2 regions of the Trichococcus sp. ES5 genome follow, and region 2 is predicted to be linked to the other one. Evidence: a T-box and tRNA genes for the amino acid it is inferred to sense, from the RefSeq annotation. Region 2 holds a T-box; the other holds one or more tRNA genes.
What was found. A T-box is a leader RNA that pairs with one kind of tRNA and senses whether it is charged. The one in region 2 lies ahead of TES5_RS04165 (valine--tRNA ligase), so its partner is inferred to be a tRNA-Val.
Positions count from the first base shown of each region.

Region 1: it encodes a tRNA-Val, which carries the amino acid that the T-box ahead of TES5_RS04165 (valine--tRNA ligase) is inferred to sense. The anticodon was not compared.

Region 1 covers NZ_FJND01000014.1:30,991-47,285, reverse strand. Annotated here, with positions in the region: gene TES5_RS10785 (pyridoxal-phosphate-dependent aminotransferase family protein) at 1-359, opposite strand, end outside; gene TES5_RS10780 (TraX family protein) at 669-1,382, shown strand; gene TES5_RS10775 (SH3 domain-containing protein) at 1,402-2,580, shown strand; tRNA gene TES5_RS10770 (tRNA-Val) at 2,669-2,740, opposite strand; gene TES5_RS10765 (YehS family protein) at 2,905-3,429, shown strand; gene TES5_RS10760 (RluA family pseudouridine synthase) at 3,549-4,508, opposite strand; gene TES5_RS10755 (ATP-binding cassette domain-containing protein) at 4,672-7,125, shown strand; gene TES5_RS10750 (LysR family transcriptional regulator) at 7,466-8,398, shown strand; gene TES5_RS10745 (YncE family protein) at 8,586-9,692, opposite strand; gene TES5_RS10740 (hypothetical protein) at 10,004-10,504, shown strand; gene TES5_RS10735 (GNAT family N-acetyltransferase) at 10,609-11,109, shown strand; gene TES5_RS10730 (GNAT family N-acetyltransferase) at 11,212-11,745, shown strand; gene TES5_RS10725 (YibE/F family protein) at 11,786-12,907, shown strand; gene TES5_RS10720 (YibE/F family protein) at 12,904-13,665, shown strand; gene TES5_RS10715 (DUF1846 domain-containing protein) at 13,819-15,327, shown strand; gene TES5_RS10710 (Lrp/AsnC family transcriptional regulator) at 15,546-15,986, opposite strand; gene TES5_RS10705 (aspartate ammonia-lyase) at 16,239-16,295, shown strand, end outside.
Region 2 covers NZ_FJND01000003.1:119,128-135,422, reverse strand. Annotated here, with positions in the region: gene TES5_RS04165 (valine--tRNA ligase) at 1-2,419, opposite strand, end outside; T-box leader at 2,481-2,705, opposite strand; gene tpx (thiol peroxidase) at 2,751-3,245, opposite strand; gene thiI (tRNA uracil 4-sulfurtransferase ThiI) at 3,330-4,544, opposite strand; gene TES5_RS04150 (cysteine desulfurase family protein) at 4,577-5,713, opposite strand; gene TES5_RS04145 (septation ring formation regulator EzrA) at 5,888-7,606, opposite strand; gene rpsD (30S ribosomal protein S4) at 8,021-8,632, shown strand; gene TES5_RS04135 (DUF1054 family protein) at 9,232-9,858, opposite strand; gene TES5_RS04130 (siderophore ABC transporter substrate-binding protein) at 9,928-10,896, opposite strand; gene TES5_RS04125 (iron ABC transporter ATP-binding protein) at 10,915-11,676, opposite strand; gene TES5_RS04120 (iron chelate uptake ABC transporter family permease subunit) at 11,673-12,635, opposite strand; gene TES5_RS04115 (ABC transporter permease) at 12,632-13,603, opposite strand; gene TES5_RS04110 (helicase HerA-like domain-containing protein) at 13,830-15,344, opposite strand; gene TES5_RS04105 (5'-methylthioadenosine/adenosylhomocysteine nucleosidase) at 15,505-16,197, opposite strand; gene TES5_RS04100 (hypothetical protein) at 16,231-16,295, opposite strand, start outside.

The DNA.
Region 1 (16,295 bases), on a different contig from region 2:
ACCGCTTCAGCAGGGATGCCGCTGCGATGGTCGAAACTCAGGACGACCGGTACGCCGCCATAGATGCTGACGAAATCCTTGAAGCCTTCGCCGTAGATGCCGTTGTCCAGTACGAGCACGCGGTCGCCAGGTTCCGTCAGGCTTGCGCAAGCGGCCTCAAGAGCCAGGATCCCTTCACCAGCAAGTAACAGGACCTCATTTGTGGTGCCCATGACTTTGCCCATTTTTTGGCTGACCTCACGGTAATAGCGGACGAATGTTTTGTCAAAGTCGCTGTTGCTGGTTCTTTTTGCGCGGGCCAAACGTACATTTTCGCGTACCTCAGTCGGACCCGGGGCGTAATTCGGTTTGTATCTCATCAGGAAGTCCTCCTTCTCGTTTCGTATATTGCTGATAATTTTAGCAAATGCAAAGGACTATGGGACCGTCCAATCCGAGAGAAAGTGAACGGTCCAATTTTCCCAAAAATGGCTTCTCGCATGCGTTTTGCAAATGTTAACGTATCCAATTTCGGATTGCGTAAGTTTTTCCGCAAATCTCTTCCTTTTTTTCGGGGATTAGCGGACGTCAGGAAGCCTATACTGTGGAAAAGGACAGGCACACAGGCCAGGCTTGTCGATCAGCTCACAGCAAACGCTGTGAAACCAAGTACAGTGAGGAGCACTCCGATGCAAGACATCAGCGAGATTCAAAAAGACCTATCATCCTATACATTGAAAAATTTTGCGATATTCGCAATGTTCTTCGATCATATTTTTGCGGTATTTGTGCCGCAGGACAGTCTTGAAGGTGTTGCGCTGCGCGTAGTAGGGCGGATTGCTGCACCAATCATGTGCTATATGATTGCGGAAGGCTATCATTACACATCCAATCTGAAGAAATATATGGTACGGCTACTGTTGTTCGCCGCCGTCTCGCATTTTCCGTATGTCTGGTATTTCGGTCTCCCGTGGTGGCAGGCAACGAGCGTCATCTGGGGATTGGCGCTAGGATTGATCGCATTGGCGGCGGCCAAAAGGGAGGACTGGTCGCTTCCGCTTAAGGCAACAGTCGTTTTGGCATGCTGTCTGTTGGCGGTCCCGGCTGATTGGAACTACGTAGCGGTCTTGTGGATCCTGTTTTTTGGATTGTTCAGGGGACAAACCGAAAAGCAGCTGCTGAGCTTTGCAATCATAGGGATTCTGTTCCACATCATCCCTTCCATCAGCGAAATCGGCTGGACGCAATCCTACCAAGTCGGCATTTTTCTGGCGGTACCGCTGTTGCTGTTCTACAAAGGCCGTCAAGGCAAGAAATCCAATGTGATGAAGTGGGGCTTCTATGCTTTCTATCCATTCCATCTGTTGCTGTTGGAACTAGTGAAAATAATCGTATCCGCGTAATGGAGGGCTGAATATACATATGTTAATAAGACAAATTTGGCGCCGCGTTTTCATCGGCATCCTGACAGGGATGGTGCTGTCCGCTTGCTCCGGCTCGAATGAACAAACGGAAACGAATGAGTCTAAGACCGCTTCGTCTAGTTCGACTGCCGAAGCGGGAACTTCCGAAGAAGCAGCGGTGGTCCGGCCGGAAGAGTCAGAGCCATTGCTGTATGAAGGTGATCTGGAACTTCCGGTCAACGGGGCGACCGGCTATGCTTCGGTCCGGATGGATCTGAAAGCGGCTGCTGATGCAGGATCCGAAACGATTTCGGCACTGGAGGCGGGAACCGCTTTTGAAGTGGTGGAGGAAGTGGGCGATTGGTGGTATGTCCAGACCGAAACAGAATCAGGCTGGGTGCAACACCTTTATTGCTTCATCAACCTTCCGGACGTGATCCCTTCCATCATCTACGACAATACCAACACGTACGCATCCAAGTTCGTTTCTTCCGGAAAAGCGATCCCTGGCATAACCGGAGTGGCGCTTTATGACGGGAAAGCATACAATATGCGTCTGGGTAAGGTATCCGATATCGTGCCGGTGCTTTACAGCATGTCAAAGAAAATTTATTTAGCACAACAAGCTGCCTTGGCGGAGGGAAACACCTTGGTCATCTATGAGGGGTATCGTCCTTATTCCGCCCAGAAGATGACGGTGGATGCTTTGACGAATCTGGCTGCATCCGATCCGGAAGTGATGGCTGGAATCAATACCCATCCTTGGGACACCAACTGGTTTATTGCGACAAGCGTCTCAAATCATCAGATGGGCTATGCCATCGATGTCACTCTGGCGAAAATAACGGAACAACAGGAAATCGTCATCGGCGACTATGCTGCGACCGCCATAACGGGCTACACGGAATACACGATGCCGACAACCATCCATGAATTGAGTATGGCTTCGGCTACATTCACTGGACCGGTCAAATCCAGTTCCCCGACCGCCTGGCTCCAAGCCACCTTGGCAGATACGATGAATGAGGCGGCGATTCTCCTGCAGCGCTATTGCACCGATGCCGGACTGACCCCTTTGGCTTCGGAATGGTGGCATTTCAATGATCTGGACGCGCGCTTCGCTACCGAAGACAACAGCAGCAAAGGCGAGTACTTATTGGATGCAACGATGAGCGAGGCACCGGAAGCGGCTGAATGACGAGTAGACAAGGCTCAAAATGGACATAAAAAGAGGCACAATCGAATTTCTCGATCGTGCCTCTTTCCTATTTTGTACTGAAGCTTGATGGTCCCTACTGGGATTGAACCAGCGACCCCTACCATGTCAAGGTAGTGCTCTCCCGCTGAGCTAAGGAACCGTTAAACAGATGAATCACCTGCTCGTATATCTGATTATAACATATTTGCGCGAGAAGTGAAGAGGTAAATTAAAAAAAATGTGGAGCGAATAAGGCATGCATTCCACATGACAACAAGGTATACTGGAAAAGGATAATTTTACAGGAAAATTTGGAGGTTTAATATGGACAACAATGATATATTGATCCGCTTGCGCTATGCGCTGGATATCAAGGATGCGGATATGGTGGAAGTGTTCCGATTGGGTGGACTCGAAGTGACGAAGGAAACCGTACAGCAGATGCTCAAAAATCCAAAGAAGGATGACGCAACTGATGCTGCGGGCGCAACTGCACCTTCAAGCGATGATCAACTGGCTTGCGATAATGCGACACTGGAATCTTTCCTGAACGGACTCATCACTTCCCAACGCGGCAAACCGCAAGTGAAGCCCGGCGAACCGGAACCAAAGCCGGAATTTGTGCTGAACAACGGAAACGTCAACAATTTGCTGCTGAAGAAAGTCAAAATCGCGCTGACTTTGACAAACGAAGATATGCTGGAAATCCTGGAATCGGCAGGCGTCACCGTTTCGAAAAGCGAACTGAGCGCGGTCTTGCGCAAAGAAGGGCACCGCAACTACAAGCCTTGCGGCGATCGTTATGCGCGTAATTTCCTGAAAGGACTGGCGTTGCGTTACCGCGGATAGGCTTTATTTTACCCAGCCAAACCGTTTTTTGGCGAGTTATTCCGGTTCCGCAGAATCCTGCATTAAAAACAAAAAAACATGATTCTCCGCAAAAAAATGGGGGGAATCATGTTTTTCTCTTATTTCGAATACAGCAGAAAAGCTTTCGGCACCGGTGCGCTGAAGCGGACGAGCTCACCGGTCGCAGGATGGATGAAAGCGAGTGTGGTAGCGTGCAGCCCCAAACGCTTCATCGGATTGCTATGGGCACCGTATTTCTTATCTCCGGCAACCGGATGGCCCAAGGATTCCATGTGGACGCGGATCTGATTCTTGCGTCCGGTCTCCAGCTCCACTTCCAAGAGCGAATATTCCTTGTTTGCGCGGATCTTGCGGTAATGGGTCACGGCATGCTGGCCGCCGTTGTCTTTCGGACTGGAATGGACCTTCATGGCTTTGCTCTCGGTCAGCCACGAGGAAATCGTGCCTGCATCCTTCTTGATTTCGCCCTCGACCAGAGCGGTATAGATGCGTTCTTTGACGATTTCTTTCCAATTATTTTGCAGCTTTTCTTTCAGCTCTTCGGATTTTGCGAACAGCATGACGCCGGAGGTATCCCGGTCCAGGCGATGCACGACGAATATCCGGTTTGCTTTGTTGTCTTCTTTGACGTATTGGCTTAATTGGCGGTAAGCGGTTGGTTCTTTAGGATCGTCGGTTGCCATCGATAACAGGCCGGCATCCTTATTGATCACAATGATGGCTTCATCCTCAAACAGGATCTTGAGGCCTGACAGGGACGTTTTTTTGAGGGCTTCCTTGTTTGCCAAAATGCCGACAGTCTGCCCGGGTTCCAAGGGATGGTTGTGCTTGGTGATGGTCTTCCCGTCGACCGTCACTTGTCCGCGGGTAAGTATTGATTTGACTGAGTTGCGGCTTTGCTTGCTGAGGATCTGCAGCAAGAAGGGCAACAATTCGCTCGGTTCGGTCACAGGGTATTGGGTAACCCCTTTGGTGGACGGGCTTTTTTGGGGTTCTGTCGCCTTGACCTGACGATTGCGTTTATTGTTATTTGTATTCTTTTGGTTTGTTTTTTTCATCTGATTTCGCTCCTGACTCTGTTCGCCGCCTGAGTATCGCGGTCGTCTCTCTTCTGAAGTATAACAGAAAACTGAGCATCCATCCCGCCTAATCAGGACAAAAATGCAGCAAGTGGCATATAATTGAAACAAAAGGATATCAAAAGGAAGCGAGGGAGCAGTCATGGAATACATAAGCATCAGCGGTGCCAAGGAAGGCAATCTGAGGAACATCAGCGTGGACTTGCCGCGGAACAAATGGATCGTCCTCACAGGGGTATCCGGTTCCGGGAAAACGACGTTGGCGATGGATGTGCTCTATCAGGAATGCCAGCGCCAATATCTGGAGGCGATCGGCTACCAAGGGATCCGTAAACCGAACATCGATGCGATCCGCAATGTGTCCCCCGCCATCCAAATCCAGCAGCAAGCCTACAATAAAAATCCGCGTTCGACTGTGGGAACGGTCACGGACATCTATACCGATCTGCGGATGCTGTTCGAGAAGTTGAGCACGAGGGACTGCCCGGCTTGCGGGAAGGAATTCAGTTCGGCCGACTGCCGGGAGGAAACCGAAAAGACCGCCGATGACTTCAAGGTGTTCCAGTATTGCCCGCACTGCGATCAGCGGATGGAGAAGCTGACCCGCACGCATTTTTCCTACAATACTCGAGAAGGCGCCTGCGCTACCTGCCAAGGATTGGGAGAGGTAATGAAAGTTGCTGAAGAGAAGGTGCTCCATGAAGAGTTGTCGCCTGAGGAGGGCGCGATCGTTTTTTGGGAAAAACGCTACCGGGAGTATCAACTGGAGTCGCTGGTTGCCGCTAGTGTCCATTACGGGATTCCGCTGAAAACAAATATGCCTGTGAAGGAATTTACGTCGGCGCAGCGTTCACTGTTGCTTCAAGGGGCCGAAAGTGAAGCAGTGCGTCGGTTGTTCCCGGATCTGCCGGTGCCCCGAACGGTTGCCGAAGGCCGCTATGAAGGGGTATTGCCGAACCTTTGGCGCAGAATGGCGGATCAAAAAGGGAGTTCCAAACTCCGGGAAACCTATTTTGAATCGGTCATCTGCCCGGAATGCCACGGCGAACGACTGAACGAGCTGAGCAGGAGCGTGACCGTGAAGGGGATGCGCTTGCCTGGATTGTCCGCGTCATCATTGACCGGTCTCGTGGATTGGATCCGCGAACTTGATGCAAATCTGACGCATTCGGAACAACTGTTGGCGGGCGTCTATGTGGCGGATCTGAAGACTAAGCTGAAACGGATCCTGAAGTTGGGATTGGGCTATCTGTCGCTCGACAGGCAAACCATGACACTTTCAGGAGGGGAAGCACAACGGTTGAGGTTGGCGGCTGTCCTCGATTCGGATCTGACGGGTGTCGTCTACATCCTCGATGAACCGACAATCAGTCTGCATCCAAAAGATACGGAAGGGCTCCTGACTGTCTTGCGGACGCTGAGGGATAAAGGCAATACGGTTCTCATCATCGAACATGACACAGCTGTCATGGCGGCAGCGGATTATCTGATTGATATCGGTCCGGGAGCCGGGAAATATGGGGGCGAAGTCATCGGGTCGGGAACGCTGAAGCAACTGAAGAGTCAAGCGACATCCGTCACCGGTGCCTATCTGAATAGCACCCCGGAACCGCGCGGAATTTTCCGCAAAGGATCCGGTGATGGCATCGAAGTGAGCCAAGCGAACAAGCATAACCTCCACAATCTGACAGTCCGTTTCCCTATCGGCTGTCTCATCTGTGTCACCGGTGTATCGGGGTCCGGGAAATCGACGCTCGTCTTCGATGTGCTGGCGAAGGGGGATACGGACCAATCACAGAATTCGAATCAGGTGAAAGGGACCAGCTCCTTTGACCGGATTGTGATTGTGGAACAGGCTCCGCTCACCCGGATGAAGCGTTCGAATGTCGCGACATATTCGGATGCTTATACGGAAATCCGGAAAATCTTCAGCCGGCAGCAGACTGCCATCGAAAAAGGAATGACCGCCAATCACTTTTCCTTCAATGTGAAAGGAGGACGCTGCGAGCATTGCGAAGGATTGGGGGTTGTCACAAATAACCTGTTGTTTTTTGAAGATCAGGAAGTCCCTTGCCCCGTCTGTTCGGGCAGACGCTTCAAGGATGAAGTGCTGTCCGTGACTTACCGCGGCCATTCGATCACAGGAGTGCTTGGCTTGTCGGTTGAGGAAGGCGCGGAACTGTTTGCGGATTCGCCCAAAATCAGTGCCATCCTTGAACTGCTGCAGGAGGTTGGCCTCGGCTACCTCGAGCTCGGCCAGACGACAACGACTTTATCCGGCGGCGAAGCGCAACGGCTCAAATTGGCAGTGGAACTCCTCGCAAATCGGGGGAAAAAGAATCTCTATCTGATCGATGAACCGACTACTGGTCTGCACCCGCTCGATGTCGAAAAATTCCTGAAATTATTGGATCGGATGGTCGGTTCCGGCAGCACGGTGGTCGTTGTGGAACACAATCAACAGATCATCGGAGCGGCTGATTGGATCATCGACCTTGGTCCGGGAGGCGGGGATGCCGGCGGTAGGATCATTGCGGAAGGAACGCCATCCGACATCCGGAAAGACAAAAATTCGGTGACGGGAAAATTCATTTAAGGCCGACCAAGTGAAAAAGATTGACAGACACCGGAAAAATCGCTATCTTATTAGAAAGAGATTAGAAGGATAGGGGAGGCAAAACCATGCAAAAGATGATGTGTTGTATGTGCGGATGTAAGAAACATGCAGGAATATTCTTATCATCGTTTGATCTCCACAACCGGGCGTTTTTACCGGCTCTGTAGAGGGGATCATGGGGCAGATTGTGCATCCGTATCCAAGTGAAGCGCTGAAATGATGATGAATACTCGTGCATGTGTGTTTTGTTGACGCGCATGCACTTTTTTTGTGGAAACGATGGGAACCCATCGGAAATTAGGGCCAAGGAGGCAAAAATATGAACTTGCAACAATTGCGATATGTCATAACAGTGGCGAAATACGGCACTTTTAGGGAAGCTGCAAGGCAATTATATATGGCGCAGTCCAGTCTGTCGTCAAGCATCAAGGATCTGGAGGAAGAATATGGCATCCAGATCTTCGAGCGTTCCAAAAAAGGCATCGAAATTACCAAAGAAGGGGCTATGCTTTTGGAGTTCGCCGATCAGATCGTAGCCCAAGCGGATCAGCTGGATTACCGCTATCTGTCTGCAACCGAAAACAGAAGACTCTTTTCCGTTTCGAGTCAGCACTATGATTTTGCTTCGGAAGGCTTTGCCCGACTGGTTTCGGAAAAGAAGGAAGAATCATTGAATTTCCGCTTCCTGGAGACGAGCACTTCGAAAGTGATGGAAGATGTGCGCGATGCCGTCAGTGAAGTTGGCTTCATCTATCTGAATGATTTTAACGGGAAAGTCATCAAGCAGTATCTTGAATCCTTCGATTTGAAGTTCGATCCGCTGATTGCGTTCCAACCGCATGTGTTCCTCAGCGAATCACACCCGTTGGCGAAGCAAGCGAAGATATCCCAAGAAGATCTCCACGCTTATCCTGTCATTTCTTTTGATCAAAGCAAAAACAGCACCTTGCAGTTGATGGAAGAATCGATCCAAGTCGATCAAAATGCTCAGCGAATCAGTGCCAGTGACCGCGCGACCGTATTGAATCTGTTGTCCGTGACGAATGGCTACTTGGTCGGATCCGGTCTTCTGAAATCGAATACGCAGGACCATATCGTCGTGGTGCCGATGGATGTCGATCAAAAAAATACCATAGGCTTCATTTATTCGAAAGTGCGTCCGCTCAGCAAAATATCCAAGCGCTACATGGAAATCGTAAGGGAACTTTTGGAGGGAGATCAACGCATCGAACTGACGGATCATGTAGACTGAAATATCAGTATCGCGTGTTGTCCGATACTATGTGGATATCGGACAACGAGTAGAGCATTAGCGTTCGGATTGTCCGATACTATACGGATATCGGACAACGAAGCACAAATCCCAAGCCGCAAAAACATAGCAGCCAACCCCAAACAAACAGGAGGCTATCCCGCAAGCGGGATAACCTCCTGTTTGTTCATTCCGAGAACAAGGTGTCGATTTCCACCCGCAGTACCCGGTCGATGCTTGGGTTGCCATGGTCGCGGTAAGGGTAAGCACCTGATTCGAAGAGGATGTAGAGCTGCTTCCCATCCACGGCAATCTGTTCCAGATAGGACGGCATCGTGATTTCGGTGCTGGCGTTCTTGTCGGTGAAATTTTCGTTTTCCTTCAAGCGATCGAAAGAAAGCAGCGTCGAATCTTTCTTTCTGCCGGCAGAGCGCGACAGCATAAGCTTTTCTTGATAAAAAGCCAGTCCTTGGATCTCTTTGCCGATCTTGTCGACATCGTCGGGATAAGCCTCTTCTGTACTTTTTCCTGTATCAAGCGCATGGACTTCCTTTCCGTCCTCATCTTCTGTTGTGGAAATGAGGTAGCGGTGCATGACACTCGTCTCTTCGTCATCGAAATGCGCCACGTAGAGGTCATCACCGTGTACCGTGATCGTTGAAGCGCGTTTGATGTCAGGCAGTTCGATGCTGTCCGTATAGGTAATCGGTTCAGCGGAATCCGCGAAGTCATAGGCTTCAATATCCTTCAAAGACAGCGTGATGACCTGCGCGGTGTCGCCTTTTTCCGAGGTGACCCAGAGCAGCTCATGGTTGTTGTCGTAGGCGAGGCCGCCTGCATGCGGAATGCCGTCCAAGACGATTTCCTTGATGAAGGAACCGCTCTTCTTTTCCAGCACATAGATGACGGAATTGTGTTCTTTGGTTTGGCAATAAGCCGATATGAACAGGTAATCTTTGTTGACAGCCAAACCTTGCGGCGTCATAGTAGTGCAGATTTCTTCCTCTCCGTGTTCATGATGGAGCGTCAAAGTGGCATCCATTCCCGGGATGATGAAAATGTTGTCTTCCGGATCGATGCCATCCTCTTCAAAAGCCGCTCGGTACAGTTCGGGATAGTCGGACAATCCCTCCTTTAGTTCATCCAGTGAACCGAGGCTGGCTTCCGTGTTCGTTTCTTCGGCAAAAGTCAACCGTTCGATTTTTCCGTTCTTAGTCAGGAAGGCAAGCGTGACCACCCCTATCATGATGATGCCGATCAGTGCGAGCTTAAATTTTTCCATTTTCCTTGCCATATGATCACTTCCTAAACTATATATTTCGACGAATTTGTTATTGTATTCATTTTACTATAGGAGTTTATCAGTAACCAACGAAAAGCTTCCGACACAAAGACACGCAAGGTGGGACTGGTCTCACGAAAGTATTTGTTGATGTGGTAAAATCATGTTAGAGAAGCATTGAGAAAAGTTGGGAATGTCAACCAGTCAGAAAGTGAATCGCTATCCACAAGTATGGAGTTAGCGTATAATGGAAGAGCGGAATCAGGCAAAGTGAGTCGGTCCGATGAGGAACCATCAATAATGATCAGAAAGAGGATTTTACCATGTCGAAGTTAGGTTTGCAGCTCAGCCCGGCAGACAGCGAAAGCAAATGTTGGGTGGCGGAAATTACCGGAGCGGACGAAGTATACATTTTAAAAAGAGACTTCATCCCGGCCGAACCGGAAGGCGGATGGATCCTCTACGATGGCTGGTACCAGCTGAATGGAGCGGTGCCCGGTGTCACGGAGTTCAAAAAAGAATATATCCGCATCAAGGACGGAAAAGTCAGAAGGAACCTTCCATTCCGGGAACTCGTCGAAAGCCTGGATGAAATAAAAGCCGGTGAAGGCCCTCGTGTTGAAAGGATGCGCAAGGAAATCATCGCCATTTTGGATGAAATCAAAGAAGCTGCCTACTGTGAGCCTGTGGTGGAGGGCATCGAAAAACAAAAGGAAGATTTGGACATGGCGGATGAGCCGGATCAAATCAAAAACGCGCTCTACATGCTGAAAAAACAAAAGCAATCCTATATCCAGCAGTACCGAAAGATGTTCAACCTATAAAGAACGGAATCACCAAAAATGAAGAAAGACAGCAAAAAATACTGAAAACAATAAAATTTCCGGTATAATCTTATTTAAATGGAAAAATGGAAGGCGGTGGAACAATGATCAGAAAAGCAATGCCAACGGATCTGCCTGCAATCATGGAAATCATCAATGAGGCGAAAGTCACACTGAAGGTATCCGGCATCGATCAATGGCAAAAAGGGTATCCGAATGAAGCGGTCATTCTTCAGGATATGGCCGGAGGGTACAGCTATATCTACTTGCGGGACGGTATCCCAGCGGCAACTTTTGCATTTTTTTACGGCGAGGACCCTACCTATAAAGTCATTACCGAAGGCCAATGGCTAACGGATAATCCTTACACGGTCATCCATCGCATCACGATAAAAGGAACATTCCGTGGTCAGGGCGTTCTTGGGGAAATCGTCGCATGGGCTGGGGACGAATCGCGTAAAAGAGGCTATTCCAGTATGCGCATCGATACGCATCCCGACAACAAAAGCATGCAGCGGGCCCTGCAGAAAGCCGGCTACACCTACTGCGGCCACATCCTGACGAGCATCGGCGATATGCGTTGGGGGTACGAAAAGCTACTGTAAAAAGAACTCTGCAGATTTTCAAGAAGGATTGCGCCTGACCAAGAGGCGCAATCCTTTTCGCATGGAATGATCGATCAGTGGAAACGATGAGGAGATAATGAAATGAACGTGCACCTAAAAAATTTACCATTGAACGAAGAACTGATCCAGGCAGTGCGCCGTTGGGAAAATGACCCGGCTATTTCACCGTTCATCACGCCGCACTATGTTGAAACAAGTGAGCTGCCGTTGGTGACGGAAAGCGATGTCCGCGAGAGCCTGTCCAATCCGGACAAGCGAAATTATTTCATCTGCGTGGATGACAAGCCGATCGGGATTGCATCGATCATCCGTGACTTTCCTGCCCTGTTGAAGAATGACGGGAAAACAGCTTGGCTTGGAATCTATATCGGCGATCCGGATTGGCGCAACAAGGGCATCGGCAAAACGGTCATGGCTCTGTATGAAGAGAAATGCCGGAGTCTCGGCTATCGGCGCATCGAACTGGGTGTATTTTCCCACAATGCCGGCGCAATCAGATTGTATGAAAGATCCGGCTTCACACAAATAGGCGTCATTCCTCACTTCACCTATTCACAAGGCCAATGGCGCGACGACATCCGAATGGAAAAGATTCTCTGTCACAATCTAGGATAAAATCCATGCGGCAATCTATTGGAGGGAGGAAAAACAACGAATGAAAAAATGGTTGTTGGTTAGGGGAAAAGCGATGTTATTGACCTTCTTTGCGGCGTTGTTGGGGATGCTGACGCTATTCAGCTACAACAACTACGCGTGGTACGAAGAGCCGATCGCCAAGATAACCGCATCTGAAGCTGTTGGAACCGATGAAACGGTTGGTGCAGGTCAGGAAAACTATCCCATATACAACCAAAAACTGACGGCTGTACTGATGAACGGGGAGTCGAAAGGGACGCAAGTCGTGATAGAAAACAACTATTCCGACTCACTTGCTTACAGCCAGATTTACCGTTCAGGCGAGGAAGTGTTCCTTTCCCTCAACGAGAGTGCTTCGGGTGCCGTGACAGGAAAAATCGTCGGAGTAAAGCGAGATAAATATGTTGTCCTTTTTGGGTCCTTGTTTCTTTTCGTATTGGTGGCGGTAGCGGGGAAAAAAGGCCTACTTTCCCTCATCAGCATAGCGGGTAATATATTGCTGTTCAATATCGCTTTGGACAGCTATGAAATTGCAGATAACGCACAGCTATTATGGATAAGCAGTGCTGCAGTGATCGGATGGACCGTCCTGACACTGCTCTTGGTCAGCGGCCGAAACAGAAAGACTTACGCGGCTATCCTTTCTACTTTGATCGGAACATTCCTGACTTTGATCATCGCCTATGGGGTCATTGCCGGGACGAACGGGCAAGGCCTGCGCTATGAGGAAATGCAGTTTGTGACGCATTACCCGCGACGAATCTTCCTATCCAGCATATTGATCGGATCGTTGGGTGCGGTGATGGATGTCGCCATTACGATGACCGCGGCCATTCAGGAACTGTACGAAAAAGACCCCGCAATATCCGCCAAAGCTTTATTCCAGTCGGGACGCGAAATCGGCAAGGACATCATGGGAACGATGGCAAATGTGTTGCTTTTTGCCTATGTCAGCGGAGCGATTCCGATGCTCGTTTTTTATCTGGAGAACGGCTCCGATGTGTTCCATACCTTTTCGATGCAATTATCTTTGGAAATCACCCGGGCTTTGGCGGGCAGTTTGGGTATCGTTTTGACGGTTCCGTTGGCAATGCTCACAGCTGTCCGTCTGATTCCCAAGAAAGCGGGTGATCGGCGATGAGCGTGCAACTGGTATTGGCGCTGTTGCTTTTGCTGCTGATGGTTGTAGTGGGCGGCAGACGTGGTATTTCTTCGTTCCTGTCGTTGTTTTTCAACTTTGCTGTCCTCTATGTATTGGTGTTGCTGTTGATAAATGGCTTTCCTGCACTTGTTGTTACCCTGCTGGCTTGTGCGGTGGTCAGCTACATCAATTTATTCTACATAAACGGCGTGAATGTTAAAACGAAGGCGGCCTTTATTGCGACGATCGTTACGACTTTTTTTTTGTTGTTACTGACTATTGTTGTGCATCGGTTTGCGATGATCCAGGGCTTCGGTCCCGAGGAAGTGGAGGAGTACACCACGCTTTCCTTTTTTGTGAATGTTGATTTTGTCCAAATCGGAATTTGTACCATGATAACCGGAACGATAGCTGCCATTACGGACACGGCTATCTCCATTTCATCTTCATTGTATGAGGTCCATAACTGCAATCCGCAGTTGGGGGAAAAAGAATTATTCCGTTCGGGGATGACAATCGGAAAGGACATCATCGGAACAACGACGAATACGCTCTATTTTTCTTTCGTCGGCAGTTATCTCGCACTTTTTCTCTGGTTCAGGGACCTGTCTTATTCTTTCGGGGAGGCGCTGAACGCAAAAGTGCTCGTTTCGGAAGTCCTTTCCATGTTCGTCATCGGCATCGGAGTGACCGGCATTATCCCACTCACCGCGTGGGTTACGGCTCACATGTTGTTGAACGAATCATCGCGGGATTAAAATGCTTATTGCCAATCAAAGAAATTGCTCTATAATAGTTAGAGTTGAAAACAAAGCTTTTTGGATGAGGCAGATCATACAGTTTCGCATCCGGGAAGAGACGCATAATAGTAAGTATACAGATACACCATTCAGACAATCGGAGGAAAACAGATGAAAAAAATCGGCTTTGATCCACAGAAGTACATTGAAGAGCAATCGAAATATATTCTCGAACGGGTCAACAATTACGATAAATTGTATCTTGAATTCGGAGGGAAACTGATCGGCGACAAGCATGCGAAACGCGTATTGCCTGGTTTCGATGAAGACGCAAAAATCAAATTGCTGCAGAAACTAAAAGACCAAGCGGAAATTTTGATTTGTGTATATGCGGGGGATATCGAACGCAATAAAATCCGCGGCGACTACGGCATCACTTATGATATGGACGTCTTCCGCTTGATCGATGAGCTGAGGGATTATGGATTATCCGTCAACAGTGTCGTCATCACGCGCTATAACGGACAACCGGCCACAAAGGTGTTCATCAACAAACTCGAAAAACGCGACATCAAAGTCTATACCCATGGCGCCATCGAAGGGTATCCTTCCAATATCGAAAAGATCGTCAGCGAAGAGGGTTTCGGCCAGAACACTTATATTCCGACGACCAAGCCGATTGTCGTCGTTACCGCTCCGGGTCCCGGCAGCGGCAAGTTGGCTACCTGCTTGAACCAGCTGTACCACGAACGCCTTCAAGGGCGCGTGGCCGGCTATTCTAAATTCGAGACTTTCCCGGTCTGGAATGTTCCTTTGAAGCACCCGCTGAACATTGCCTATGAAGCCGCAACAGTCGATCTGAAGGATGTCAACATGATGGACAACTATCATTTTGAGACTTACAACGAAGTGGCGGTCAACTACAACCGTGATCTGGAGACTTTCCCGGTCATCAAACGGATCATCGAGCGCATCACCGGCAAGGAATCCGTCTACCAATCACCGACTGACATGGGCGTGAACCGAGTAGGCTTCGGCATCACCGATGATGAAGCGATCCGTGAAGCATCGAAGCAGGAAATCATCCGCCGCAGCTTCGACACGGAATGCGACTATAAGAAAGGTCTGAGTGATGAAGAGACGCGTGATCATATGCGTCTGATCATGGAAGAACTTGAGCTGAAGCAGGAAGACCGCGCGCCAGTAAAACCTGCCCGCGCATACGCGGAACGCTTGATGAAACGTACGGTTGACAACGAAATTCCTGCGGTCATCGCTTTCGAATTGAATGACGGAAGAATCATCACCGGCAGGACTTCCGATCTGATGGATGCCTGTTCCTCCGCCATCTTGAACGCGATCAAAGCCTTGGCAAACATTTCCGACGACATCCTGTTGTTGTCTCCGGTCATTCTCGAGCCGATCAAAAAGCTGAAAAGCGATGGCTTGCACAAGCGCATCCCGACATTGACTGCGAACGAGATCCTGATCGCTCTATCCATTTCGGCGGTCACCAATCCGACAGCCCAGTTGGCTTACGATAAACTTTCCGAGCTGAAGGATGTGCAGGCACACTCGACTGTCATCCTGAACAAAGACGATGATCAGATCCTCCGGAATCTTGGCCTCGATATCACCTGCGATCCGGTTTACCCATCCGAGAATTTATATTACGTTTAATAGAGTGTGATGATTCGCGTTTAGACACCCGTACGTTGGAGAAACCAGCAGCCGTTCACCTCTTTTGTGGACGACAGCTGGTTTCGAAACGGTAGTGGTGTCTGCAAATCAGAACACGTTTGCGATAAATCGTCAGAATCCAATTTCAAAGGCTATCCGCTCCCTATCATTTTCGGGAGCGGATAGCTTTTTTTCGGGGCTGATGCGGATCGTTATTGTCATTGGTCCTCAAAATGGATGCCCCTGGGACCGACCGAGGTGGAGAAGACAATCTGCGTGTAGGTCTTGCCGAACTGCTGCAGTTCGCCGATGAAAGTATCCAATTCCTTCGTCGTCGGAAAGGCGACCTTCAGGAGCATCGAAAATTCTCCGGTCACGCAGTTGCATTCCAGCACATTCGGAATGCTGTCTACGAAAGGATAAAAAACCGGCTTTTGCTTGGGATCGACCTCCAGATTGATGAAAGCCTTGATATTGTAGCCCAGCGTCTGTAGGTTAAGATGGGCGCCGTAATCTGTGATGACGCCGTTCCTTTCCAGCTGGGAGATCCTTGCGGAAATTGCCGGCGAAGACAAAAAGGTAGCCTCACCGATTTCCTTAAGCGAAGCCCGCGCATTTGTCTGCAAAATGTTCAAAATTTGCTTGTCGATTTTATCCATTGGAGGCTCCTTCCCTTGCTGTTGTTTGCTTTGTATTCTTAAGATTCTATATCAGACCTATCAAGGGAAGCAAACGAATGCTGACATGACTTAAGAAAATAAAGTTACATGGGAAATAGCGTGTGATTCTTCTGTGAGATGGTCGAATATGCAGGTTTTGTTCGCAACTTCCCTTAAACTATTTCATTCATTTTTCAGGGGTGGTATTGTTTGCACAATGAATTACAGAAAAATTTCAGGGGGCAAACAGAGATGAACATGAGAATTGAAGCAGACTCGATCGGAACGTTAGCAGTACCCACAGAAGCG
Region 2 (16,295 bases):
GCATGTATACCTCTCCGCCTGAGAAAACTGCGGTGACAGCGTCGCTGGCCGCTTGGATGTGCTGGCCGATTTCCAGTGTATCCGGATTGCAGAAGCGGAAGATGTACGATTCATTGGCGCGGAAAATCCCTTCGGTCGCCTCGTCATTCACTTTCAACTGCATCGGAACTTTTTTGGACAACGGTGTGTTCATTTCAGCGCGGACATTGCGGACGCCACGGATCAATTCGATCAGTTTCTCCATCGCTTCTTCAGCCGCTTCATCGATATGGCTTGCATCCGCTACCGGATAGGCTGCCGTCACGATGGAATCACCTTGATGCGGTACGTTCTGCCAGATTTCTTCGGTGACGAAAGGCATAACCGGATGCAACAAGCGCAAGACGTTGTCCAAAACATAAGCTAAGATGCTGCGGGTTGTCTTTTTAGCAGCTTCATTTTCCCCTTGCAGGACTTCTTTGGACATTTCTATATACCAGTCGCAGTAATCGTCCCAGATGAAACGGTACAACAAGCGACCGGCTTCACCGAACTCAAATTTCTCGAACAGGTCCGTCACTTTAGTGATGGTCTTGTTCAGGCTGGAAAGGATCCATTTATCGGCTATCGTCTTTTCCCCTGAAATGTCGATAGCGTCGAATGTCAGGTCTTCCAAGTTAAGAAGCACGTAACGGCTGGCATTCCAGATTTTGTTGATGAAATTCCAGGAGGCATCCATCTTCTCATAGCTGAAGCGGACATCCTGACCAGGTGCGGAACCGTTCGCCAAGAACCAACGCAAAGCATCCGCCCCATATTTTTCGACCACATCCATCGGGTCGATCCCGTTTCCGAGCGATTTGCTCATCTTGCGGCCTTGCTCGTCACGGATCAGACCATGGATCAGTACATTCTCAAACGGACGTTTTTCGGTGAACTCCAGACTCTGGAAGATCATCCGGCTTACCCAGAAGAAGATGATGTCATAGCCGGTAACCAACGTACTGGTAGGGAAATAACGTTTGAAATCTTCCGCATCTTCATCCGGCCAGCCCATCGTCGAGAACGGCCAAAGTGCTGAACTGAACCATGTATCCAGAACATCCTCATCCTGCGTCCAGTTTTCGCTGTCGCTCGGGGCTTCCATGCCTACGTACATTTCGCCGGTTTCTTTATGATACCAAGCCGGGATTTGATGTCCCCACCATAATTGACGGGAGATGACCCAGTCATGGACGTTGCCCATCCAAGTCAGGAAAGTATTCTCAAATCGTTCAGGATAGAAGGAAACTTTTTCTTCTGCGGATTGATTTTCGACCGCACGCTCAGCCAATGGTTGCATTTTGACGAACCATTGCGTCGAGATGCGCGGTTCCACAACAACGTTTGTGCGTTCAGAATGTCCGACACTGTGGGTCATTTCTTCAATTTTGACCAAATAGCCCAGTTCTTCCATATCTTTTACGATCGCTTTGCGCGCTGCGAAACGGTCCATACCTGCATATTTTCCGGCTGCTTCGTTCATCGTCGCGTCATCGTTCATGACATTCACTTGCGGCAAGTCATGACGCAAACCGACTTCAAAGTCGTTCGGGTCATGAGCCGGTGTTATTTTTACGACACCGGTCCCGAAGTCCATTTCGACATAATCATCCGCAATGACAGGGATTTCCCGATTCACGAGCGGCAAAGTCACGGTCTTGCCGATGAACTGCTGATATCTTTCATCTTCCGGATGAACCGCTACGGCAGTATCTCCAAGCATCGTTTCCGGACGGGTAGTAGCCAGCTCCAAGTATCCCGAACCATCTGTCATCGGATAGCGGAAGTGATAGAAGGCGCCTTGGACGTCCTTATGGATAACTTCAATATCTGATAAGGCCGTTTTTGCCTTTGGATCCCAGTTGATGATGTATGCGCCGCGGTAGATCAAACCTTTTTCGTACAAGCCGACGAAGACTTTACGGACTGCATCGGACAAACCATCATCCAACGTGAAACGCTCCCGGTCATAATCAACGGAGATCCCCATTTTTCCCCATTGCTCGCGGATGACGCTTGCATAATCCTCTTTCCATTCCCAAACCTTGTCGACAAAGGCTTCACGACCAAGGTCATAACGGGTAAGCCCGTCCTCGGCCAGTTTCGCTTCCACTTTGGCTTGAGTGGCTATGCCGGCGTGGTCCATACCCGGCAACCATAACGTATCGAACCCTTGCATGCGTTTTTGGCGGATCAGCATATCCTGCAGCGTCACATCCCAAGCATGGCCCAAGTGCAGCCTGCCGGTTACGTTCGGAGGCGGAATCACGATCGAATACGGTTTTTTGCTCTTGTCTCCGCTAGGCTTGAAAAGCCCCGCTTCCACCCATTGTTGATATTTCCCAGATTCTACTTGCTGGGGTTGATACTTTGTCGGCATTGCGTCTGCTTTAGACATTCAGCCACTTCCTCTCTCTTTACATTGATTTATTGCGAAAAAAAACGCCCTGCATACGAATATGCAGGACGATATGAATCGCGGTACCACCTAAATTACAGGAAACGGATCCCTGTCTCTCTTTTTGATAACGGAGAATACTCCGAGCTGCGCTACCCAGTCCACAGACCTTCACACAACTTGCTCACAAGCTACTTCACTTTCCTTCCCCAAAAAAGCTTTCACCAATCGCTTTTCTCTCTTGTATGGTTCCGGGTAAGCTACTCTTCTTGATCGACGCTTTGTTTATACTTCACTAGTTTAGCACCTTTTCATTGAAATCTCAATGCGATTAAAGTAATTTTTTGGCAGCTGCCAATGCTGCTTCCTCATCCGGCTCCGTCGCGATTTCAGGGACGATCTCCATATAGGAAAGGACGCCTTCCTTGTCGATGACGAATACGCTGCGGGCCAACTTGTTGCCCATTTTTGGAATTTTAAGGCCATAGGACTCGCCGAATTCGCCTGCATCATCATGCAGCATCTGCATATCGATGCCGTTTGCTGAACACCAGTTGACCAATTCTTCTTTTGTATTTCTGGAAACCGACAACAAAGTCAAACCTTCGATGTCCGCTGCCGTCTCGTTGAACTTACGTGTTTGTTTATCGCAAACGCTCGTGTTGATGTCCGGGAATACGCTGATCAAGACTACCGATCCGCGCAGATCATCCAAAGCTACCTTTTCGTCTTCCGTATTGTACAACGAAAAAGCCGGCGCCTTCTCCCCGACAACTGGCTGTGTTCCTAAAACTTCAACAATTTCACCCTTTAATGTTACTTGCATGAAAACATTCCCCCTTGATCGATAATATCTTCATTATACAGATAAGTGGCGATTTATGGTAAGGATACGCACTTGCAAAATAGATTAAAGCAAATCCGAAAAGAGCGCCTCATCTTGGCTGGAAGTGTCTTCCCGACCCGTTATGCTAGATACTACAATCCCTTCAACCGCGCGCATAACGAGTGGTTCCACATCAAGCAACGCTTCAAAACGTCTGGCTTTATCCAAGTGTGGTTTCGTTTTTGGCGCTGGTGGTGCAAAAATAGTGCAGCAGTCTTCGAACGGTTGCACAGACAAATCAAAGGTATCGATTCTTTGCGCTAATGCGATGATTTCCAATTTGTCCATCGTAGCGACAGGACGAATGATCGGCGTCGTTGTGACATCATTGATGGCAATCATACTTTCCAGCGTCTGAGAAGCGACTTGAGCCAAAGATTCTCCATTAAAGATGGCCAATCCTTTGCGTTCGGCTCTGATGGCATCGGTGATCCGCAGCATCATCCGGCGTGTGATCGTCATCAAATAATCCGCCGGCACCTTCTCTTTGATTTCTTCTTGGATTTCAGTGAACGGCACTTCGATGAACTGGATTTCACCACCGAATTTAGTCAATTTGGCAGCCAGATCTTTTGCTTTCTGTAATGCTTGTGGACTTGTGTACGGCGGACTATGAAAATGAATAGCCTCGATCTTCACACCGCGCTTCATAGTAAGATAACCGGCAACCGGTGAGTCGATGCCTCCGGAAAGCATCAGCATGCCTTTGCCGCTGGAACCGACAGGCAACCCGCCAGCCCCTTTGTATGTCTGCGTGCTGAGCATGATGCCGCTAGTTTTGATGTCTACACGTACAAGAATATCCGGTTGTTTCATCTTGACAGAAATGGCCGGAAAAGCAGCCAACACAGTAGCGCCCAGCTCGGCATTCATAAAAGTAGTGTCATGCTCGTAGGAATGGTCGGAACGGCGCGTAGCTATTTTGAACGTTTTTCCCGCCGTCTCCATTTTACCAAGCAACTCCACCAAAACCCGTTTCACTTCATTCAGATCGTGCGAAACAAGATAAACGGGCGAAAAGTTTTGAATACCGAACACATGCTGCAAGCGCTCGAGAATGTCAGCCTCTGCAGCTCCATTCAGTTCCAGTAACATAAAATCGTGCTCGGGTTTGATTCTGATCTGCGGATAATCCTTTGTGACCATCCTGACATTTTGCGCCAACTGCTGGACAAAACGTTTTTTGTTTTTCCCTTTGGTCGATAATTCACCAAAGCGTATTTGAATGTGCGTTTCCATTTATATTCTCTTCCAATCTGTCAGTTATTATTCTATTGTATCTTTTGGAACTGTTGATGCAGCGTCCGAAAATGTTCGATGAAGGCATCTGCTTCCGCTTGCGTATTCTCGCCGGAAAGGCTTATCCGGACTGCGCACTGGCTCCAGGAAAGCGGTACGCCCATCGACCCCAGCGTATAGGGTGTGCCTTTCTTTCTGCTTGAGCAGGCGCTTGTCGTTGAGATGAAGATGTCCTGGCTTTCAAAAGCATGGACCATCACTTCTCCCCTGACGCCTTTCATGGCAAAGCAGAGGATATGCCCGGCGCCATCTTCGGGCGAAAAGATTCGGACATCTTCATATTCCGAAAGGGCAGCTAACAACTTACCCCGGACCAACTGTTCCTGCTCGCGGCTTGAAGCACCATTTTCGAGCGTCATGCGCAAAGCTTTCGCCATTGCCGCAACGCCGCCGACATTCTCTGTCGTGCTGCGCATACCAGCTTCTTGCCCGCCTCCAGTCAACAACGGTGCAATCCGTTTACCATGTTTCTTATAAAGGATACCGACACCTTTAGGGCCATGGAATTTGTGTGCTGAAAGCGATAAGAGATCCACACGAGGATGTTGGATCAGCGGCACGCATTCACCCACAGCCTGCACGGCATCTACGTGGAAATGAACCCAAGGATAATTTTCCAACAGTTCTCCGATAGCCTCGATTGGCTGGATGCTGCCGACCTCATTATTGATTGCCATGACACTCACCAGGATCGTATCTTTTCTTATCGCTTTCCCAAGCTCCTCAACGGATATGATTCCGTCAGTATCGACAGGCAGATAAGTAATTTCAAATCCCAATTTCCCCAACTGTTCCAGCGATTTTGAGACGGCAGGATGTTCGACAGAAGAAGCGATCATGTGTTTCCCGGCGTGGAACTTTTCCATTGCAGTACCTTTGATTGCCCAGTTATCGCTCTCTGTACCGCCGCTCGTGAAGAAAATCTCATCCGGCTGTACAGCCAGCAATTGCGCAATTTGTTTGCGCGATTGTTGGAGCAACGCATCTGCCTCATTACCTATTCTGTGCAAACTGGAAGGATTGCCAAAAAATTGTTCATTGACCTTTCGGTACGTATCCAAAACCTCTGGATACATTTTCGTTGTTGCACTGTTGTCAAAATAAATCATCTATATCTACACTTCCTTAATAACTTTGCACCCTTAGCGGGACATCCTATCCATTATATAGAAAATGTCTGACCATTAAAAGCTTACGGTTTAATTTTATTCCCCTCTCATAAAAGAGTGTCCAAAAAGGAGCCGAGACAATGTCCCGACCCCTGCGTCTTATTGATTCTGTATTTAATAGTAACGGCGATTTTTTTCTTCCTGATAGGATTCTTCGACCTTGCGGGCAGCCCCTGCTTCTATACGGTTCAAAGGAATTCGTATGGCTTCCAACGCACCTTCATAGTCATATTCGCGGTGGAAAAGCACTAAAGCTTTGTTGATGGCATTTTCAATTTCCACATGTGAATGACGGAAACGGTTTGCGTACTGGATCATATATTCAGTCAGCATCGCATTGTCCACAATTACTTGGGTTTGGTTATCCAACATTTCAATATCCTCTTCGCACATCTTCGAAATCGCATCGATTTCGTCCATGTCAATCTTCACGCGGTTCAACTTGGAAGCCAAATCTTCGATGCGATCCGTGACTGAGAAGAAAAGATCCAAATAAATTTTCGGTAAACCGGGCAGATGGTATTTTTCGATTGTGCGCTTCATATTGCGCATATCCAATTCGTAGAGATCGATGCTGTCCTTGATTTCCTTTTCGCGATTGCGCAAATCACTGAGGTTGCTGACCAACTCAGATTGTTCTTTATCGATTTCGGAAAGACGTTGACTGATTTTTTCATAATACTCGCGGACAACCGAGTAAGAAATTTCGTGTTCCTTCATCATCTTGTCGTAATAACGCAAGGCTTCATTTTCTTTCAGTAACTGCTCTTCAAACTCTTGCGCTCGGCCTAGCTCATTTTTGTTCAAGAAATAATTCTGTGAGACGCGATCGATTTCAAGCAACACGTAACGGTTGCTCTGCAGCACATGATCCATTTTCTTTTGCAGGTTCGCAGTGTGACGACCTACAAATTCTTTGGCTTCCATTTCTTTTTCCATGATAGCATAGACTGCTTCGATGTCGCGTTCTACCTTGTCCATCTTCTTGCCTGCTTCATTGATATCGGCAAGGCCGATGGAATCTTTCGCTTCTTGGATTTCTTTTTCAACCGCAGCTATCTCAGCTGAGACATCTACACCTTCGAAAATGTATTTTTCATCCAACAGGCGTTGGTAGCCGTCTTTCAGATCACTCACTTGTTCTTCGTACTCGGTCTTGATTTTTTCGTTCAATTCAGGGATCTTTTCGACAACTTCTTCCATCACCAACAAATCTTGCTCGATACGCGACAAGATCTCTTTGGCTTCCATATGGTCGCCCTCGTTCGTCAATGAATTGAATTTCGTGAAATCCAACTCCATGTAATTCAGGTTCTTCTCTAACGTTTCGATTGCCGGACCGAATGTAAAGCTGTGCGCCAGTAATTGCTTGCGGATTTTATTGTATCGTTCCTGGATTTCTTCCAACTCTTTGCGGTTTTCTTGCGCACTTTCCAATAGCTTTTCGAGAGCCTTGTTCACTTTTTCGACGCTGTTCTTCGTTTCGTCGATCAATTGATCCGCTTGCGAGATGGCTTGCTTCGCCTTAATGAAATTCATGCGTTGAATGTACTGTTCGGCACTGACCAGCGCCGCCTCAATTTCAGGATACTGAAAACGCGTAATGGTCTGCCACGTGGCTTGCCAACTCTCATAGGTGCGCTTCGTTTGCCCTGTCAAATTCATGTTTTTCAACGTGAACAGATTGTCGGCCACCGGTATGGCCATCGCTTTTTGTTTCTTCTCATCGATTGCTTTGATCCGATTCGCTTGTTGTCTTGTCAAATACATGATCGCACCATACCCGACCAATACTAACAATATTATCGCTACTAACCAATATATAAACTCCATCAATAAATCCTCCACCTATTCCGACAATTTCGTTTATTTGATTTAAAATTGAAAACGCCCAATATATCTCATTTTTTAGTATAACATAGAAAGAACCAATCATAAACCAGAAAATAATCTGGAAACTTAATTCCTTCGTTTGGAATACCCCAAGTGGTCCACCGCTGTGCAAACGATGAATATCATCACTTTTTCATTGCATTTACTGATTTTGTTTGGTACAATAACCTTTGTGTAAAATAATGCAGCGAGAAAGAAGCACCCGCGTCAACAGTTCATCGCCATCTGTAGATGGTTCAATTGTGTACCCTTGCGGCTGCATAAGGTGAAGATTGAAGGATGACCTGCACGCATTGCTGACTTATCATTCTTATTTTACTCCAAAAATCAAACATTTATTGGAGGAATTTTATTATGTCACGTTATACAGGACCAAGTTGGAAACAAGCTCGTCGTCTAGGCATCTCCCTTTTGGGAACAGGTAAAGAATTGGAGCGTCGTCCATACGTTCCAGGTCAACACGGCCCTAACAACCGTAAAAAATTATCTGAATATGCTATGCAATTGCAAGAAAAACAAAAATTGCGTCACATGTACGGCATGAACGAACGCCAATTCGCAACTTTATTCAAAAAAGCTGGTAAAATCAAAGAAGGTAAACAAGGTGTTAACTTCATGATCTTATTGGAACAACGTTTGGATAACGTAGTTTACCGTTTAGGTTTGGCTTCTACTCGTCGTCAAGCACGTCAATTAGTTAACCACGGTCACGTAACTGTCGATGGCAAACGTGTCGATATCCCTTCATACGAAGTGGCTGTTGGCCAAGTAATCGGCTTGCGTGAAAAATCCAAAAACTTGGTAGTTGTTAAAGCAGCTGCTGAAGCTTTGTTCGGACGTCCTGACTTCATTACTTTCGACGAAGAAAAATTGGAAGGTTCATTGAACCGTCTGCCAGTTCGCGAAGAATTGCCAGCTGAAATCGATGAGTCATTCGTAGTAGAATACTACAACAAATTAGGCTAATCTCCCCGGAGAGCGGCATCAAGGAAACGGCAAAGCAATTTGCCGTTTTTTTTGTACAGGAAAAGCGGAACGGGTTCGTTCAGCCCTTCTTTAAGGAAACACTGTGACCTAATCGGTCAAGTACTCTGATGTCACAGCGCGACATCAGAGGGCCTCACTACGAGACCAGTTGGATGGCCTGATGACAGGACTAAGCGATTGAAATCGCAAGAGTCATGACAATTTAGGAAATCTGGCATCGCAACGTTCCCTACAGTCACCTTGTACTGGGACTCTAAGGGATGAATCCCCAAGAGTTCCATGCAAATGAGCATCGCAGAGCGCAATTGCTGAGAGACTTCCGAAACAAAGGAATCAACGTGACCGTACCGGTCAGTTGTATCATGTTTCTAAGCCATCAAAGATGGCAAGAACCATGACAAGTCGAACAGTATGTCTTGGCTCGCAGAGACAAGAGGTTCCTTATTCTTTTTTCCGAAGGGCTAACCCGTGAAGCTAGCCAACGTTTTGGATGCTCAAAATATTTTTCAAGCCAAACAGGACTGAACAGCAATCAATCTCGCTGTTCAGTCCTGTTTAGTTTGTATTGGGTTACACGTTTAGCGGTAGTGTTCCATGCAGGCCTGGTAGATCGGCAGCAGTTCACGGAAAGTATCCTCCAACACTGCCAGCGTACTTGCTTCCGTCGCTAAGCGCGGATCGGTTGGCGCCAACTTGCGGCCGATCAACAGCTCAGCTTTCTTCACATCCCGCAACCGGATCAGGATAGACTCCCAATTGACTGCCTCAATCGGAAGCACATCCGGCACGGTATGATCGACCGAAACGACGTAATCACGCGGCAATCTTTCCAGTTCCGGAATCCGTTCCAATAAAGCGGCCGCCATTTCTTTCTCTTTGACGGGTTGGTCGATCAGACAAAGGTAGAAGCTGACCCCTTCCTTCGCAATACCGATCTGGAAGTGCGGATATTTCTTGTAGCCCCTCGCATCCCCACCGATGGCGCACCAGGTATTCTCGGGCGCATATTTTGTGCGGCGCAGATGCTTGGCGACATGTACAGGCACCGACTCGGGACCCGCTTCCGAAACGATGAGGTGGGCACCCGCTTCCGCAAAATGCCTGAACTTGGGCTGGATCCGGTCGCGGATGCCTGCCATCCTTTCATCGAGTCCCTGAATATCAAAAACGTTGAAGTCTGCCTTATCGAAATGATAACCTGCCAAATTGTGCACCTCTTTCTGATTTGCTTCCATCATTATAGAGAAAAAATCAGAAGCTGGACAATTTTTTGCTTACTGGTAGCCCACTGCGATCTCTTCGATCATCAAATGGATTGATTCTATCCCACCACCTGAAAGATACCACAAGTCGGAAGACAGGTTGATGATTTTATTGTTTTTGTAAGCATCCGTTTGATAAACGAAATCATTCTCCAACAACGCCGCATTTTCATCAGAGGCTGTCCCAAGAGCTGCCGTACGGTCGATGACAAACAAAATCTGCGGATTGATTTCCAACAACCCTTCGTACCCGACGGACTGCCCATGTGTGGAATCCTCAATCGCTGCATCGACAGGAGTGAAGCCCAGTGTCTCATAGATGAAGCCGAAACGCGAGCCTGTGCTGAAAGCGGACATGCTGCCGTCATTCAGGAGTAACGTCAATGTTTTCTCGCTGATTCCTGCTGTCTTCGCTTTGACGGACTCAATCTCCTCATTCAAAGTTACAATGGCTTCTTCAGCGGCTTCCTCTTCGTCAAAGATGACTCCTAAAGTTGTGATGTTTTTTTGCACAGATCCCCAATAGTCCGTGTAATCGACGCTGAGCACGACTACAGGGGCGATTTCCTCCAACTGTTCCGCGAAGTCCAACAAGCGGTTGGAAATGATGATGAGCTCCGGCGCCAAATTCGCCAATGCTTCCACATTCGGTTCCTTAAGTGTCCCTACATTCTCGAATTGATCTGCCTTATCCGCCAAATAAGCCGGCATGTTGTCTGTCGCAGTTCCTGTGACTGCATCTTGCTTGCCCAAGGCGATCAATGTGTCCAAATGGCCAAAATCCAAAACAGCTACATTTTCAGGATCTTTCGGTACTTCTACGGAGCCACGCGCATCCTCGATGGTCACTGTCGTTTCAGTTTCCGCATTCGAAGTCACTGTTGTTGAGTCTGCCGCATCGGCAGCCCCTTCTTGGGCGCCGCAAGCCGCCAAGGTAAAGATTGAAGCCAAACTGATGATTGTCTTTTGCCATTTTTTCATTTTCCATTCTCCTCTATGTTAAATTGCTTGATACGTGCAATGTTTTTTTCCATCTGCAGTCGTGATGACTTCCAATGGCACTTCATATAATTCCTGCAGAACTTGAGTCCGGATCACTTCCTCGACCGTGCCGCTCCGGAAGACTTTCCCATTTTTCATGGCGATGATGTTGTCCGAAAAAACGGAGGCGAAATTGACGTCGTGGATGACGACCAGAATGGTTTTACCCAATTCATCCGCCAAATTCCGGATGGTCTGCATCGTCACAATGCTCTGCTTCAAATCGAGATTGTTCAGCGGTTCATCCAATAAGATATACTCGGTATCCTGCACCAAGATCATGGCGATGGCCGCCCGCTGGAGTTGCCCCCCAGACAACGTATCCAAATAGCGGTTGGAGAATTCCACCAGGTTCAGATAGCCCAAAACCTTGTCGATCATAGCATGATCTTCTTCATTCAGCCTGCCCTTCGTATAGGGGAACCTGCCGAACGAGACTAGTTCACGGACCGTCATACGCACTTGATAAGCATTCTGTTGTTTCAGGATCGAAAGCTCCCTCGCCAGTTCATCGGATTGCCAGGCCTCAATTTCTTTCCCGTGTATCGTCAATATGCCTTCGTCCTTTGTCAACAGACGGCTGATGACTGAAAGGAGCGTACTTTTGCCTGCCCCGTTTGGACCGATGAAAGCCGTTATTTTACCTCTCTCGATAGCCAAAGAGATATCATCCAATACTTTTTCATCCTCATAGGCTTTGCTGACATGACTGATTTTCATAACTTACTCCTTTCCTTCCATAATAACCAAAAGAAATAGATTCCCCCGAACAGTTCGACCAGAATGCTTAAATTCGTCTGCAACTTGAAAACTTCCTCTGCCAGAAATTGTCCGGCCACGACCATCACAAAACTGAGCAAACTCGCACCAGGCAACAGATAGTTCAGGCAATACGTCCTGAACAGACGATAAGCGATATTCGCCGCCACAAAACCGAGAAACATCATCGGCCCGACGAGCGCTGCAGAGACAGTCATCAACAGGATGACATGCATGAAGGTGAGCTTGGTCTCCTTTTCGACGGAGATCCCTAAATTTTTGGCCGTTTGTGTACCCAGTCCCATAACTTCCAACACCTTCCGCTTGCGCCACAGACTGATGATCGAAAACAAGGCGATCGGAACAGCCAAAACAAGTACAGAATCATTGATGTTCTGAAAACTGGCATACAGCTTCGTCTGCAGTTTGTCGTACTCATTCGGATCCATCAGCACCTGCATGAAGGAACTGATACTGTTGAAAAAAGTCCCCATGACAAGCCCGATCATCAAAATGATTTGCATATCGTAATTTTTCCGGTTCCACGAAAGCCGGTACAGCAAGAAATAACTGCCCAACATCAAGAATACCAGGAAAACGAACTGCCATTCCGCATTCAATTGGCTGCCCAGCAACGAGAAGCTGAAGAACATCAACACTGTCTGCAGAAGGCGGTAGAAGGATTCGACCCCTAGAATGCTAGGGGTCAAAAAGTTACTGTGCACAATCGTCTGAAAGCTGACTGTCGCAAAAGCAGTACTGATACTGATGACCGCAAATGTCAAAAGTTTCGTGCTCCGCAACTTCATAATGAATAAATTACCGATACCCTGGTTCCAAAAAAAATAAACCAAAGCCACAGCCACTGCCATCACCGCCAGCCGCTTCATAATGATGCGATTTTTCAACACGTTTTTCATGCAGTCCGCCCTCCTTTCAGCAACAGCCACAAGAACAGGCCACCGCCGAAAACACCCAGTACCGTTTCTACCGGTATTTCGTATGGAGGGATAACCGCGCGCGAAAAGATATCGCACAGCAACAGGAAAACCGCTCCAAAAAGCGCAACCTTGCCGTGGGTATTGCGGATGTTGTCGCCGAAGCGCAATGATACAAGATTCGGGATGATGACTCCCAAAAACGGCAGATTTCCGACCGTACTCAAGATGACAGCAACCGTCAAGGATACGAATAGTGTCCCGATGAACAGGACCGCTTCAAAAGGCAAACCAAGATTTTTGGCCGCGTCTTTCCCAAAACGCGCAATCGTAAAATGGTCGGCAAAAAAATAAAGTGCCAAAAATAACAGGAAAATGAGATACATCCCCTCGTATTGTCCTTTGATGACCAATGAGAAATCTCCTTGCATCCAGGCCGAAAGATTTTGCGTGACGTTGAAGCGGAAGGCAAAAAAATTGGCGATCCCTCCCAAAATATTTCCGTACATCAACCCTAATAAAGGGATTGTCATCTGGCTCTTGAAAGGTAAGCGATTCACCACCACCAAAAAAAGGAAGGTTCCCGCTGCCGCAAAGAAGAAAGAGAGGGCCATCTTTCCCACAACCGATAAACCCGGAAAGAGAATCATGCCGCAGAGCATCCCAACTCTCGCTGCATCCACCGTTCCGACTGTATCAGGGGCAGCAAAACGGTTCTGTGTCAAGGATTGCATGATCAACCCGGATAAAGACAATCCCGCACCTGCCAAGAGAACCGTAACCGTCCTCGGTAGCCTTGACGACAATAGGATCAGACGATCCGTGTTACTCCCGACCAGAAACTGTTCAACCGAAAACGCAGCCGTTCCCACACTCAGGGAAAGCACGATTACTCCCGCCAATGCGAGAGTAAGCAGTAATTTCTTCAACACCTCTTCACCATCTTCCAAAAACAACTCCTTAATGAGAACGATTCTAATTGAGAATCATTCTCAATTAATGGTATAGATGTTATTCTAATGGATGAGGAAATAAAACACAATACCAAATATGAGATTTTCATGAAAAAAAGTAAGTTATTTTAAGGAGAGCGTCACCAATATCCAGAAAAATTGTAAAGACCGAAAAAGTAAGGGCGCGTCATCAATGACTGGCTTTTACTTTTTCGGTCTGTTTTCATTTTTTCAAGATGCCCAAAATGCCACGCGAGATGACGCGCCCGACTTCCCTGCCTACTTGGGACATCAAATTTTTTGTGAATCTGTCCATTGTGGAATCGCGGGAACTGCTCGTTCGTTTTTGTTGGGTTTGTTCTTTTTGTTTTTGGTGCTCTATTTCGAGTTGCTTCAACTGTTCGGCTTTATCCCTGTCTCTCGCGGCAAGCTCTTCATTTTCCTCCAACTCAATCGCCTTGATTTCCGACAATCGTTGCAGTTGTTCGTAGGAGGATTCCCTGTCGATTGCCTCGCTGTATTTATAATACAGCAAGGAACGGTTGATTTTTTCTTCCTTTACGAACGGATCCAGGATGCCCATTTTGCTCTCCGGAGGATAAATCATGACCTGCTGAACATAGCCGGGAATTCCTTCCGGATCGAGAAAGGAAACAAGCGCTTCACCGACTTTCAGTTCCGTCAATTTCTTTTCCAATTCCTCTCCTTCCTGTTGGCGGAAAGTTTCGGCAACAGCTTTGACGGTCTTTTGTTCCTTCGGCGTAAAGGCTCGCAAAGCATGCTGAATTTTGTTGCCCAATTGGCTCAAAATGGCATTCGGCAGGTCGGTGGGATTTTGCGTCACGAAATAAACACCGACTCCCTTGGAACGGATCAGCCGGACTATGAGTTCGATTTTTTCTTCCAACACATCCGGAACATCCTGGAAAAGGACATGCGCTTCATCAAAAAAGAAGACAATCTTTGGTTTTTCAAGGTCACCGACTTCCGGCAATTGCTCATACAGCTCCGAAAGAAACCATAGCAGGAAAGTCGAGTAGAGTTTAGGAGACATGAACAGGCGGTTCGCCATGAGGATGTTCACATAGCCGCGCCCAGCTGCATCTGTTTTCAATAAATCCTGGATATCGAACATCGGCTCCCCGAAGAAAAGGTCGCCTCCCTGTTCCTCAATAACCAATAGACCTCTTAAGATCGCACCGATCGATTGCTTGGAAATATTCCCGTATTCACGACGCAATTCTGTGGCGTTGTCTCCGACAAAATTCAACATCGCCCGCAAATCTTTGATGTCGATGAGCAAGAGTTGTTTTTCATCGGCTACTTTGAACGCAATGTTCAGGATACCCTCTTGTGTTTCATTGAGTCCCAGCAGACGCGACAACAAAATCGGCCCCATATCGGAAATGGTTGTCCGCACCGGTACACCGTTCGCTCCGAATATATCCAAGAGTTCAACAGGATATGCGCGCGGCTCAAAATCCTCCGGTTGCAGTTTCGCTGCTCGCTCCAGTATCTTTTCGCTCAACTCACCCGGTTCTGCAATGCTCGCCAGGTCCCCTTTGACGTCCGCGAGGAATACCGGAATACCAGCTTTGCTCAATTTTTCCGCTATCACTTTCAAAGTCACCGTCTTCCCTGTTCCGGTCGCTCCGGCTATCAAGCCGTGTCGATTCAACTTATCCAAATGGATGATGGCCGGTTTTTCCCCTTGTCCGATAACCAGTTCTTGGCGCATCCAAAATCCCTCCTTAGCCTGACATTTCATCCTTATTGTACAGTATTTTGAAAAACCCTTACAACAGTAAGCCCTTCCTTTTCTGAAGTAACAGCGCTCCAAAATTCTGCAGAAAGCAAAAACCACTCAGCCATTATCGGATGAGCGGTTCAATTTCGGACTATGCTCCGTTATTTTTCAGTAATTCGATGACCATTTCCGCTGATTTCTTTCCGGCTTCAACGATGAATTCGTCGAAACTCAGGGCTGCACCATCGCTTGCGCCGTCCGAAATGGCACGAATGATGGCGAAGGGGGTCCCCAGAACGTAGCAAGCCTGTGCTATCGATGCGCCCTCCATTTCGGTCGCATAGGCATCAGGGAAATGTTCCTTGATGCGGTTTGTGCCGCTTTCAGACGCGATGAAGGAATCACTTGAGACAATCGTTCCTTGGACAGCGTGCAAGCCGACTTTTTCAGCTGCCCGCGTAATCTTTTCAACGACTTTTTTATCGGCCGTATAATAATGCGGCATCTGTGGTACTTGTCCAACCGAATAACCGAAGGCGGTAGCGTCCACATCATGATAAGCAACCTTATCCGCTACGACGACATCGCCTACATGCAAAGCTGTGTTCAACCCACCGGCGGAACCGGTATTGATGACGAAGTCGGGACGGTAGCGATCGATGATAAAAGCGGTAGCTATAGCCGAATTGACTTTACCGATACCGGATTGCACCAGCACCACTTCCTGGTTTTCGATTTTCCCTCTTGTAAAAACAAGGTGGAAATGCGTTTCCTCTGTTTTTTCTGCCATATTTTCCAACAAAATACGGTTTTCTTCTTCCATTGCTCCAATAATTCCGATCATGAGTATTTCCTTCCTTGTATCTGCATTGTTATGTTATAGGACAAAGGCTATAGCAAAAACCAAAATGATCAACAAGACGACGATCAGAATGGCTTTGT